2 linked regions of the Gloeocapsopsis sp. IPPAS B-1203 genome follow. The protein of the gene in region 2 binds, or shares a complex with, the protein of the main gene of each other region. Links are inferred from orthologs where the notes say so. Each region holds a gene or a part of one and is shown on either strand. Other genes may lie near its edges.

Region 1 (4,578 bases), on a different replicon or contig from region 2:
CCGTCGGCGGAAATGTAGATAATAAAATTCCCTCAGTTTGGACAACTTCTGGGCTATTGCTATTGAATACGGGAACAGTATCTAAAGAACCTGGCAAGGGACGTACTTGTTGCGGTTGTACGATTTCTTGTTGCGGTGGTGTCGGTGTTGGGGTAGGTGTGGCTTGAGCAAATGTGAATAGGGGTAACAATGAGAACATAGCAACAGTCAAGGGTCAGCGAATGAGGGTCAGAAATTGGTTTTCTGCCCTTGTGTTAAGTTGTGATTGATTTAAAATAAGACACAACATAACTTATAAAAGTGCCATTTTTTGAATAATTAATATGAAGTCTTTTGTGACTTGTTGGATATTCTCGTCTGTCAAAATTGGTACGTGAACGAAAAGACAATTGGTGTTTAACTTTTGTGTTGTAATGTGGTTTAAAACTGCAAAATAAAGTCCTTCGCATACAAATTTTCCGGCATCATGACTAATTTGTGTCATGGAAAGCTCAGCAATCAGTTGTTCTAAATCAATTGGCGATCGCATAACAACATCTCCACAAGTAGCATGAGATTCTACAGTAAGTTGCGATCGGCTTTCTGCCATCCCACAACAAATAATCGCAGTAGGTTGGATTTCAGTAATTTTGCTGTTGACATAATTGCTGGCTTGTTCAGTATCGACAGGTAGTTTTCGTAAAACGGTTAGTAGCGGTAGTTTTAAATCGCTATTTGTAAGATATAGCTCGTGGATTTTCGCAATGAGATCGTCGGATGAATTGGATTTGTGATGTGGTAGCCATGTTGTAAATGAGGTTAGGAGAATTCGAGGAGGCATATAACCAATCCTAGGAGAATCACAGATGCCTTTCGACTCCCTTCGGGGCTATCCAGGCAAAGTGTACCTTCGTACAGTAAAACAAGATTTTTATGGGTAAGTTCACCTCCGTGAACTTTGTTTATAGTGTGCCAATTCATTCGCTTAGCATTCATACAGAAGATTTAATGAATTGGTTTCCCTTACAATAAGTTTAGTGGGTAATAATTAAAGGGGGTCTGCCCGATGGCAGCGATCGCAGTTATAGACTACGATATGGGTAATTTGCACTCTGTCTGCAAGGGTTTAGAAAAAGCTGGAGCAACTCCGAAAATTACTGACTCAGCAATGGAATTAGCAAAAGCTGATGCGCTAGTGCTACCTGGCGTAGGTGCGTTCGATCCAACAGTGCAACATATTAGATCCCGCAACTTGGTTAAACCCATTAAAGATGCGATCGCAGGCGGTAAACCGTTTTTAGGCATCTGTATGGGGCTGCAAGTATTATTTGATAGCAGCGAAGAAGGTGTAGAACCAGGATTAGGAATCATCTCTGGTAAAGTACGACGCTTTAAAAGCGAACCAGGAATTACTATTCCGCACATGGGTTGGAATCAACTAGAACTTACTCAACCTCATTGTCCTCTATGGCAAAATCTATCATTGCAGCCTTGGGTTTATTTTGTCCATTCTTACTATGTCGATCCTGAAGATCCTGCAGTTCAAGCAGCAACAGTCACGCATGGTAGTCAAACTGTGACAGCAGCGATCGCCCGTGACAATCTCATGGCAATGCAATTTCACCCTGAAAAATCCTCCACAGCTGGATTACAAATCCTCTCCAACTTCGTGCAGCAAGTTCGCACTGTCGTACCAGTGTAGATATACATTGCTGTAGAGGTAGATGCTAGTTACAGTTTCCCTAGCTCCTAGCCCCTCTTTAATGCGAATTCACGGCAATCGTCTCATCAAAACATTACCAGGAAAAGACACGCGACCAACTACAGGAAGGGTGCGCGAAGCAGTGTTTAATATTTGGCAAGGTGCAATCGCAGGTAGCCGGTGGCTAGATCTGTGTGCAGGTAACGGTTCAATGGGTGCAGAAGCTTTATGTCGTGGTGCAACCCTAGTTGTAGGAATTGAACACTCAAGTCGTGCCTGTACAATTATTAAAGAAAATTGGCAACGAGTATCAAAACCAGATCAAACCTTTCAAGTTTTGCGCGGAGATGTCGTGCAGCGGTTAAAAACACTTTCAGGACAACAGTTTGATCGCATCTACTTCGATCCACCTTATGCAAGTGATTTATATCTACCAGTGTTGCAGGCGATCGCACAGTATCAATTGCTGCATCCGAAGGGCGAACTTGCAGTAGAACATCATCCCAATCTGCCTAAAGTACAACTATCTACACTAGAAATCTGTCGCGAAAAAGTTTACGGGAATACTGCTGTTACGTTCTATCGTGCAGTGTAACTCGAAAAATTAAAAGCCCTTCTAATGATTTTAGAAGGGCTAGCAACCTCGATTAGGTAATGGTTGGTGCAGTTTATAAACCCAACTGCTTGCCACGCTTGTATTGCTGATACGCAGCAAAAAATAAACCAGCCAAAGTAATTACTATCAAGCCCAGAACAATACCATCGAGTAGTGGTTCAACCATGCAATATCTCCTGTTGCGATCGCATAATAAGCGCTGCGCTACGCGCAATTGCGCTTCGTGGCTTAGGCTGTATGAGGTTAGATAACTCAACAGTAGCCAACAGTAATAGACTTTTACCAGCATACACTGAATTACTGATGTGAGAAAACCTGGTTATTGGTAAATCTTCTACACAAAACTTAACTATAAATGCTGATTTAGCTGACTTTGCTTGCGAACACTATCAAGAACTTTTAAGCTATGTGTTAGGAGATAAATATTTTTGTGAATTCTCAATTCAAGTAATCAGCTTTTGGCTAATCAGTTCGCTAAACCAGAAATTCTGCTCCAGCGGCTTGCATTCATCGCTTTGGCGATTTTGTTAGTTGCAATTTTAGTTGTTGTAGGTGTGCATAGGGTAAGAGTTTCTGAACCTTATGTTAAGAATGTTTTGTCATTAGCAGGAGATCCCGTACGCGGAAATGCAATTTTTCAAATGAACTGTGCTGGTTGTCATGGATGGCAAGCTGATGGTAACGTTGGTCCTAGTTTGCAAGGTGTTTCTAAGCGCAAGTCTCGCTTTGGTCTAATCCATCAAGTCATTAGCGGCGATACGCCACCGATGCCACAGTTCAAGCCAAGTCCCAAAGAAATGGCAGACTTGTTAAGTTATTTAGAGACTCTTTAAGAAACGACTAAATTTACTAGATCCAAACTGCCTCTCGAACTCAACCAAGTATTCCTCTGGTAGCAAAAACTCCGTAACTGATTGATTAAACTCTTGTGGATGGTCAAATTGTGCACTCCTCTCAATTTTGCCTGTGTCAATCTTCATCGTCTTGTCGTTTATCTGAGCATGACTACCGTTATTTAAGAAAACTAATGAAAATGTCATAGCGGCGATCGCCACTATAGTTGTCTGCTGTTTTCAAAATTTTCTTCCTTCAGTGCACATATATCAATGGACAACGCAACCTAGGGTATAAACGTTTATTCTATATGTCGCTACATTATCAATAGCCTTCGACACAGAAACTCTTAATATGTTGGCAATATGATTAATCGCGCTTGACCAACAAAAAACCTGAGCGATCGCAGCAATTACGACTCAAACTGAAACACCAAGAGAAACTTCATTACATTCTGTTGCAATGTGCTTGTTAGTCTGCATTAACTGTGATGTAGAATTAATCGCCGTACCATAGGGCTTTTCTTTGTTAAGATACAGCCACGTAGGCACCTGGCGGACAAGATCGCGATCGCCTTCAAAACAAATTGTCTCTTGCTTCAGGGCAGATTTCAGATGAGTGTAGCCTATCCAAACATGAGTGAATGCACTCAGATCAGCTGAGATCAAAACATCCACTCGAAAGCCTGGATCTTTTTGACACACATCCACTTCTCTATCCTCAATCACTACCCACCAGCTACGTTGGGTTTTACGCCCCTTCGTTAACCCACGAAAGTCAAACTGAAGCACAATTTTTTGCTTGGGTACTGCCTCAAGATTGATTTCTCGCTTCATCGCCCACATCAACAAGGCATCATCCAAATCCTCTGAGATAATATGTCCACCTCCCCATTGTTGTGCCCAAGCACTCATCGCCTCAATAATGGGTCGCATGGCTTCTCCCGCTGGGGTAAGAACGTACTCATGCCCCTGCCCAGTTTCCTTTTCATAGCTGACAACCACTCCTGCTTTCTCAAGTTCTTTGAGTCGTTGAGCCAAAAGAGCACGAGACATTAACGGTACTCCTCGACTAATGTCATTGAAGTAGCGACTGCCGTACAGCATTTCTCGCAGCACCAAAGGATTCCAGCGATCGCCAATCACTTCAGCAGCTTTTGCCACCGGACAGAATTGCCCATATCCCTTTCTCATAGCATATCCAGGGAGAACCTAAATCAGGTTCAGATATTAAACTTGTAACACCTAATCCGGCAATCCAGAATAAAAGTATCACAAGATTTAATGAAGGCTATTCGAGGTTAATGTAACAAACTACACAGACAATTTAACACTGTATCGAGTGAAGCTCATGAAAAATCTAGCAATTGTCATCCGCGATGATGGCTACGACAAGTTATTAACTCCACTCACGTTTGCTTATGTCATGGCAAGCAAGGGTGTTGAGG
Region 2 (6,246 bases):
GCACACCAAGAGCTTTATCGCCAACATTTATCATGCCATAAGAGCGGTTTTTAGTGAGTGTAAGATTCCCAAGTCGATAGCCACCAATCCGAGAAGCCGAGGGAAAAACGAAGTAGTTCGCCACAGTTGAAGCCAGACGTAGCACCATGTCTGCATCATTAGTAAACAGGTAAGCTTCCTTAAAGCGCGGCAAGCAACTTTTTAGAAAGTTGGAGTGACCTGTAGTAATTGCCCAAATGGGAATATCTGGCGATGCCAGAATCAGCGACTTCAAAGTAAAGAAATGTCCAATCTTGCTGAGTTCTACGATTTCCTCAGCAGTTAAAGGTCTTTTAGTATCTGTACCGCCAAAAGGACCATCAGTCGTCTTCCACCGCATAATTGCGGACGGATCAAAAATATCGGAGAGAATGCGAATCATCTGAGTTGTCACAAAGCAACCCATACTATGTGCAATAAAGCTGAGATTGACAACTCCAAAAAACTCAGGATCTGACTTTAAGTGTTCCGCTGCTTCAGGAGAATGAAGTGCCTTTTCCTGAAGAATCTCTTGTAATATCACATGTAACCAACGTACTAACTCAACGGCATCAAAAACACCATGATTGGCAGCGCGATCGCGATCTCGAAAATAGACAACTAGGCGTAGAGCAACTAAACACAACACTAAACCTCCTAAAATCAAACCTAATGAATACAGTAGAGTTGCTCTAAACAAAAATATTAAGGCGACTGCCCCAATAAGAAGTAGCTGTAGCATTAGTGGCATTGCTCGAAACCAATCAATCCATTGAGACTTAAGAACTGATTCTGATGGCCAAGAGAAGTTAATAAAAATTACAAAATTATCAAAATATTTGCCAGAAGTATCTACTTGAAACTTGCGTTCTAAAGGCTCGTAAGTATTCTTTTCAAAATTTTCAAGTGAAACGTTATATCCATGAATATCTAAAATAATACTGATTTTTTCGAGGATATTTTGTCCCGAGTTCTCCCATTTGGATTCAATAAACTTTTTTAGAGTTTCTTTAAGTTGAGCTAGAGCATTTAGAGAATAAGAATAATCTGAGAACAGATCTTCACGATATTGGCTCTCGGCATTATTAGGGACTGTACTACAAATTAAACAATGAGCAAATGTTGTACCATTTTGGTTGTAGCGCTTAATAATTAGCTGAGGATGTTCTGTTGGTTGATTCATATTGCTTGACTACTCTTCAAAGTACCTCTTCGAGTAGTAGAGTACATTGCACAATGACACTGAGGTATTTTTTACTGATTATCAAAGCGAACGGTGAGTGTTGCTAGCTATAGGTACACAATACTTAGCGTTAGCTTATTTGTTAATCTAGTTCAGTAATTATTATGCAGCTCTACGATAATACTTCTATATCTACGTCATAAATAGACTTAGAAATATATTGACTTGTTGTCTCACAGTAAATAAAATGCCAAATACTTCAATACAATTCTTGCTCTTTTTAGCAAATGAAAATGAAATTGTTGTCCTAATTAGATAAGAAAGCTTTTGGTGTAAAGTACAGTGAAACTTCTCAATCTAGTTAGTTTTATCTATTTCTTTCTCTATAGCTGAGTGACGTTTGATTACACTAGCTAATGCTATTAGTGTGCTTTTGCCGTTCAATATGGTGGGCTGCTCATGTGAATATTGCTCTAGCTACTAGTCAGTTTGACAGCAAATTTACCATCTTGTATTTTCCATCACGAGATAATCCGACATCTTCGGAATTGGAATACAAAACTTTACAGTACAGTTATATTGTTTGAGTACCGTTTAAAATTACTTTTGTCGTAGTCATCTTTCTTAAAAAGATGAGCATGTAAGGCAATTAAGCGATCGCAAATTAAAAATTAAGTGAATTATTTTAGGAGTAGTGAGTAAGCTAGCAGTAAATCACCGATGCCTCTTTTCACTACCTGATGGAATTGCACCATGTTTTAGTTATGCAATGCTCAGTAGCATCCCTGTCCTCATAAATATTGCAAATGTCTATATTGACACTAGTTTTAAGAATGGAGCTAAGCGGATTCGAACCGCTGACCCCCTCAATGCCATTGAGGTGCTCTACCAACTGAGCTATAACCCCTTGAGCGTTTTGTATTATGGCTGAATAATCGATAAGTTGTCAAGTTTTGCTTGCTGTGGTTGATTTGATGTGATTACACTGACGCACTCATGAGGTAGGTTATGCAGTTACCCATGAGAAAATAAACAACTAGCATTGCTGCGGCTGCAAGTGCCACTAGAGTGCCTGCTAGCATCAAAGAAAACTCTTTACGATAAAAGGCTTCTTCCATTAAGTGCAGTGACCAAGCCACCAGCGCTACATCAAATATGAGAATTGGTATCAGCATTCTTAAAAAGTTAATTCTTATTCATATATCTTAACAAGAAAATTTACAATGCGCTTGCAACGAAATATGAGTTAATTCTTAAGCTGTGACTCTGACTGGACACCCGCGATCGCGCAAGTAATCTTTAATTTCTCTAACACTTAATTGACCGTAATGTAACAGCGATGCCAATAAGGCGGCTTCGGCTTTACCTTCAGTGAGTGCAGTATGAATGTGTTCGCAGTTGCCTGCACCACCAGAAGCAATGACAGGAATTTCAACTGCCGAAGCGATCGCCCGCGTTAATTCCAAGTCATATCCAGCTTGCGTGCCATCAGCATCCATGCTCGTGACTAGTAATTCGCCTGCGCCTCTTTGTGCGACTTCTTTTGCCCAAGAAAGCGCATCAATGCCAGTGTTTTCGCGTCCACCCCGTACATAAACATCCCATCCAGGGTTAGCTGCGTCTTGCCTCCGTCGTGCGTCTATAGCAATGACTATACACTGATTACCAAAGCGATCGCTAGCACGGTCAATAAGTTCAGGTTGCCTTACAGCAGCAGAATTGATACTTACTTTATCTGCGCCGGCTCTTAACAAACTTTTAATTTGTTCTAAGGATTGAATACCACCGCCAACAGTGAGGGGAATAAACACCTGTTCTGCTGTGCGATACACCACATCAATAATGATGTCGCGGTCTTCATGAGTTGCTGTAATATCAAGAAACACGAGTTCGTCTGCTCCAGCAGCATTGTAAACTTTGGCAAGTTCAACAGGATCGCCCGCATCTTGTAAATTAACAAAGTTAATTCCTTTCACCACTCGCCCCGCGTTGACATCCAAACACGGCAGAATTCTTTTTGCTAACATTGCCTGCTCCTGAGTTAGTCGTGTAACGATCAAAGCACAATTAATTTGTGTATTTAAATTAAATTTTTAATCATGGCGATAATTTCTTCTAAGCAATCTCACTCTGAACCCGAACGCCGTAACACGACAACTACTCGTCGTCCCACTCCCCAGCGTGAAGAACTTTTACAGCCGAAAGCGACAGTTGATGAGCGTAGTAAGCAAGAAGAAAGCATTCGCCCCCAAAAATTTGCTGATTACATTGGTCAAAAAGATTTAAAAGAAGTTCTTGATATTGCTATTAAAGCGGCAAAAGCTAGAAGTGAAATCCTCGATCACCTACTATTGTATGGTTCACCTGGATTGGGAAAAACCACAATGGCGCTGATTTTAGCCGCAGAAATGGGCGTTAATTGCAAAATCACGAGTGCGCCAGCCTTAGAACGTCCACGAGATATTGTGGGTCTTCTTGTGGGATTGCAGCCAGGAGATGTTTTATTTATCGATGAAATTCATCGTTTATCGCGCATGGCAGAAGAAATTTTGTATCCGGCGATGGAAGATTTTCGGGTTGACATTACAACGGGTAAAGGTTCAAGTGCCAAGTCTCGCAGCATACCCTTGCAAAAGTTTACTTTGGTAGGAGCAACAACACGCGCAGGTTCGCTATCATCACCGTTACGCGATCGCTTCGGATTAGTACAACGATTGCGGTTTTATCAGCCCGAAGAACTCAGTCAAATTGTTTTGCGTACAGCACAGTTACTTCAAACGGCGATCGCTGATGATGGGGCGCTAGAAATTGCGCGGCGATCGCGCGGAACACCAAGAATTGCCAATCGCTTGCTGAAAAGAGTACGCGACTACGCCGAAGTTAAATCTGCGGGAACTATCGACCAAAATGTTGCAGCCGAAGCATTAGAACTATTTCAAGTCGATCCTTGCGGCTTAGATTGGACAGATCGCCAAATGCTAAGTGTGATGATTGAACAGTTTAATGGCGGACCTGTCGGTATTGAAACAATGGCAGCAGCCACAGGCGAAGATACACAGACGATTGAGGAAGTGTATGAACCATACCTGATGCAAATAGGCTATCTCCAGCGAACACCTCGCGGTAGAGTTGCTAGTCCTGCAGCATATCAACACTTGGGTTTTACTCCGCCTAATGAGCAGCTTTCTTTACTACCATAAGCATGGAACTTGGTAATGGGTAATGGGTAATGGGTGCTTAAATTTAATAATCCATCACCGCTTATCATTATGCTGGAACTAATTCAGCTTTTTTGGGTTGGGTATCTTGCCTGATCAAGTTAAAGTTTGGTACCTTCGTCAGTCTTGTAGCGCACTATTTAATACAGATAAATCTAGATGATACGACTCATTGTTATTTTCTTAATACTTTTATTTGGGGTAACGGAACCGGCGTTAGCGCAATCCCAACCACAAATAACAGCAGAACAGTTTCAACAACTCGACAGTTTAGCCCAACAAGCTTTAGATGCTACCAACAGTGGCGATTTTGCCACTGCAGAAACCTACTGGACGCAAATTATTGACTTATTTCCTGATAACCCTGCTGCATGGAGTAATCGTGGAAATGCCAGAGTGAGTCAAAACAAACTTGATGAAGCACTAGCCGACTACGATAAATCTGTAGAATTAGCCCCGAATGCTCCCGATCCTTACTTAAATCGCGGTACAGCCTATGAGGGATTAGAACGATGGGATCTGGCGATCGCTGACTACAATCGCGTCCTCGAAATTGACCCCAATGATGCGATGGCGTATAACAATCGCGGTAATGCTGAGGCTGGTTTAGGACAATGGGAAAATGCCATTGCCGATTATCGTAAATCAACAGAGATTGCCTCTAATTTTGCTTTTGCTCGTGCCAACTATGCTTTAGCGTTGTATCAAGTCGGCAAAAAAGACGAAGCAATTCGTAATATGCGCAATATTGTCCGTAAATATCCTAACTTTGCTGATATGCGGGCTGCCCTAACTGCAGCATATTGGGAACAAGGAAAACAAGGCGAAGCTGAGAGTAACTGGGTATCAGCAGTTGGACTCGATCAACGTTATCAAGATATCAACTGGGTCGCAAATATACGTCGTTGGCCTCCTGTCATGGTAGCAGCATTAGAGAAGTTTCAGAAATTAAAATCTTAGCAAGCTAATTTGGTAATAGGTAATGGCGAATGGGTAATAGGTGTTTTTTCAATGTCTAATTAACAATTACCAATGACCAAGTACCAATTACCAGTCAAGATGAAGTATTAAATTGATATGACGCACTTCGGTATTCTTTGCCCTAGTTCTCCTGGACATCTCAATCCAATGATGGCATTGGGTAAGGAATTAGTACGACGCGGACATCGTGTTACCTTAATTCAAGTTCCGGAACTAGAGTCTCAAGCATTAGCAGCAGGGTTAGAGTTTCAAGCAATTGGTGCCAAAGAGTTTCCACCTGGGATACTTGCCGAAAAATTTGCTCGTCTTGGTCAACTCAGTGGTTTGAAGGCGATCGCATTTACACTCGATTTAATCAAACAGGGTGGCACAATTATCCTGCGTGATGCTCCAAAAATGATTACATCAATTGGCATCGAAGCATTATTAGTTGATCAAGTTTCTCCAGAAAGTGCAACTGTAGCAAAGCACTTGAACATTCCTTTCATCACAATCTGTAATGCATTAATTCTCAATCAAGAACCTGGGATTCCTCCTTTTGTAACACCTTGGCAGCGTAACACAGCTTGGTGGGCATTACTTCGGAATGGCGTAACTTATGCAGTTTTAGAACGTGTCGCCCAACCTGTTCGCCAAGTCTTAGATGATTACCACCGCAAGTGGAATTTACCACTTTATAAAAAAGTTGCAGACTCGTTATCCAACTTGGCACAAATTAGCCAGCAACCTGCAGAATTTGAGTTTCCTCGAACGCAGTTACCAGAGTGTTTTCACTTTGCAGGACCTTTTGTTGATCCTGCTGGGCGTAAACCAGTAGCTTTTCCTTATGAAAAATTAACTGGACAA

The links.
Region 1: the proteins of hisF (region 2) and hisH are in contact, whole or in part, in a crystal structure (PDB 6RU0), measured with the Thermotoga maritima proteins. The link is inferred for Gloeocapsopsis sp. IPPAS B-1203 from one-to-one orthologs. Residues at the interface, in WP_004080486.1 of Thermotoga maritima: Met1, Leu2, Ala3, Arg5, Ser40, Glu41, Asp45, Glu46, Ala70, Glu71, Ile73, Asp74, Ile75, Pro76, Phe77, Asp98, Lys99, Ser122, Gln123, Glu161, Thr195, Leu196, Asn247, Arg249, Glu251; in WP_004080484.1 of Thermotoga maritima: Asn15, Arg18, Arg22, Arg117, Leu118, Pro119, His120, Met121, Gly122, Trp123, Asn124, Asn134, Gly135, Tyr136, Tyr138, Val140, Tyr158, Glu180, Lys181, Ser182, Ser183, Lys184, Ile185.

What each region holds. Positions count from the first base shown.
Region 1 is NZ_PEIG01000001.1:592,923-597,500, forward strand. The notes cover bases 1-2,863. They hold hisH (imidazole glycerol phosphate synthase subunit HisH), read left to right. Parts: upstream 1-1,045; coding sequence 1,046-1,681; downstream 1,682-2,863. Other genes in these bases: CSQ79_RS02615 (DUF3370 domain-containing protein), read right to left, coding at 1-199; CSQ79_RS02620 (pyroglutamyl-peptidase I family protein), read right to left, coding at 293-820; rsmD (16S rRNA (guanine(966)-N(2))-methyltransferase RsmD), read left to right, coding at 1,704-2,276; petG (cytochrome b6-f complex subunit V), read right to left, coding at 2,350-2,463; CSQ79_RS02640 (c-type cytochrome), read left to right, coding at 2,756-2,863. Also shown: more of CSQ79_RS02640, read left to right, coding at 2,864-3,130; CSQ79_RS02650 (winged helix-turn-helix transcriptional regulator), read right to left, coding at 3,551-4,324; CSQ79_RS02655 (DsrE family protein), read left to right, coding at 4,482-4,578. UniProt on the Escherichia coli protein: IGPS catalyzes the conversion of PRFAR and glutamine to IGP, AICAR and glutamate. The HisH subunit catalyzes the hydrolysis of glutamine to glutamate and ammonia as part of the synthesis of IGP and AICAR.
Region 2 is NZ_PEIG01000014.1:18,918-25,163, forward strand. What follows is about bases 1,342-4,157. They hold hisF (imidazole glycerol phosphate synthase subunit HisF), read right to left. Parts: upstream 3,229-4,157; coding sequence 2,455-3,228; downstream 1,342-2,454. Other genes in these bases: CSQ79_RS20990 (hypothetical protein), read right to left, coding at 2,182-2,376; ruvB (Holliday junction branch migration DNA helicase RuvB), read left to right, coding at 3,301-4,157. Outside these bases: CSQ79_RS20980 (alpha/beta hydrolase), read right to left, coding at 1-1,201; more of ruvB, read left to right, coding at 4,158-4,401; CSQ79_RS21005 (tetratricopeptide repeat protein), read left to right, coding at 4,579-5,379; CSQ79_RS21010 (glycosyltransferase), read left to right, coding at 5,497-6,246.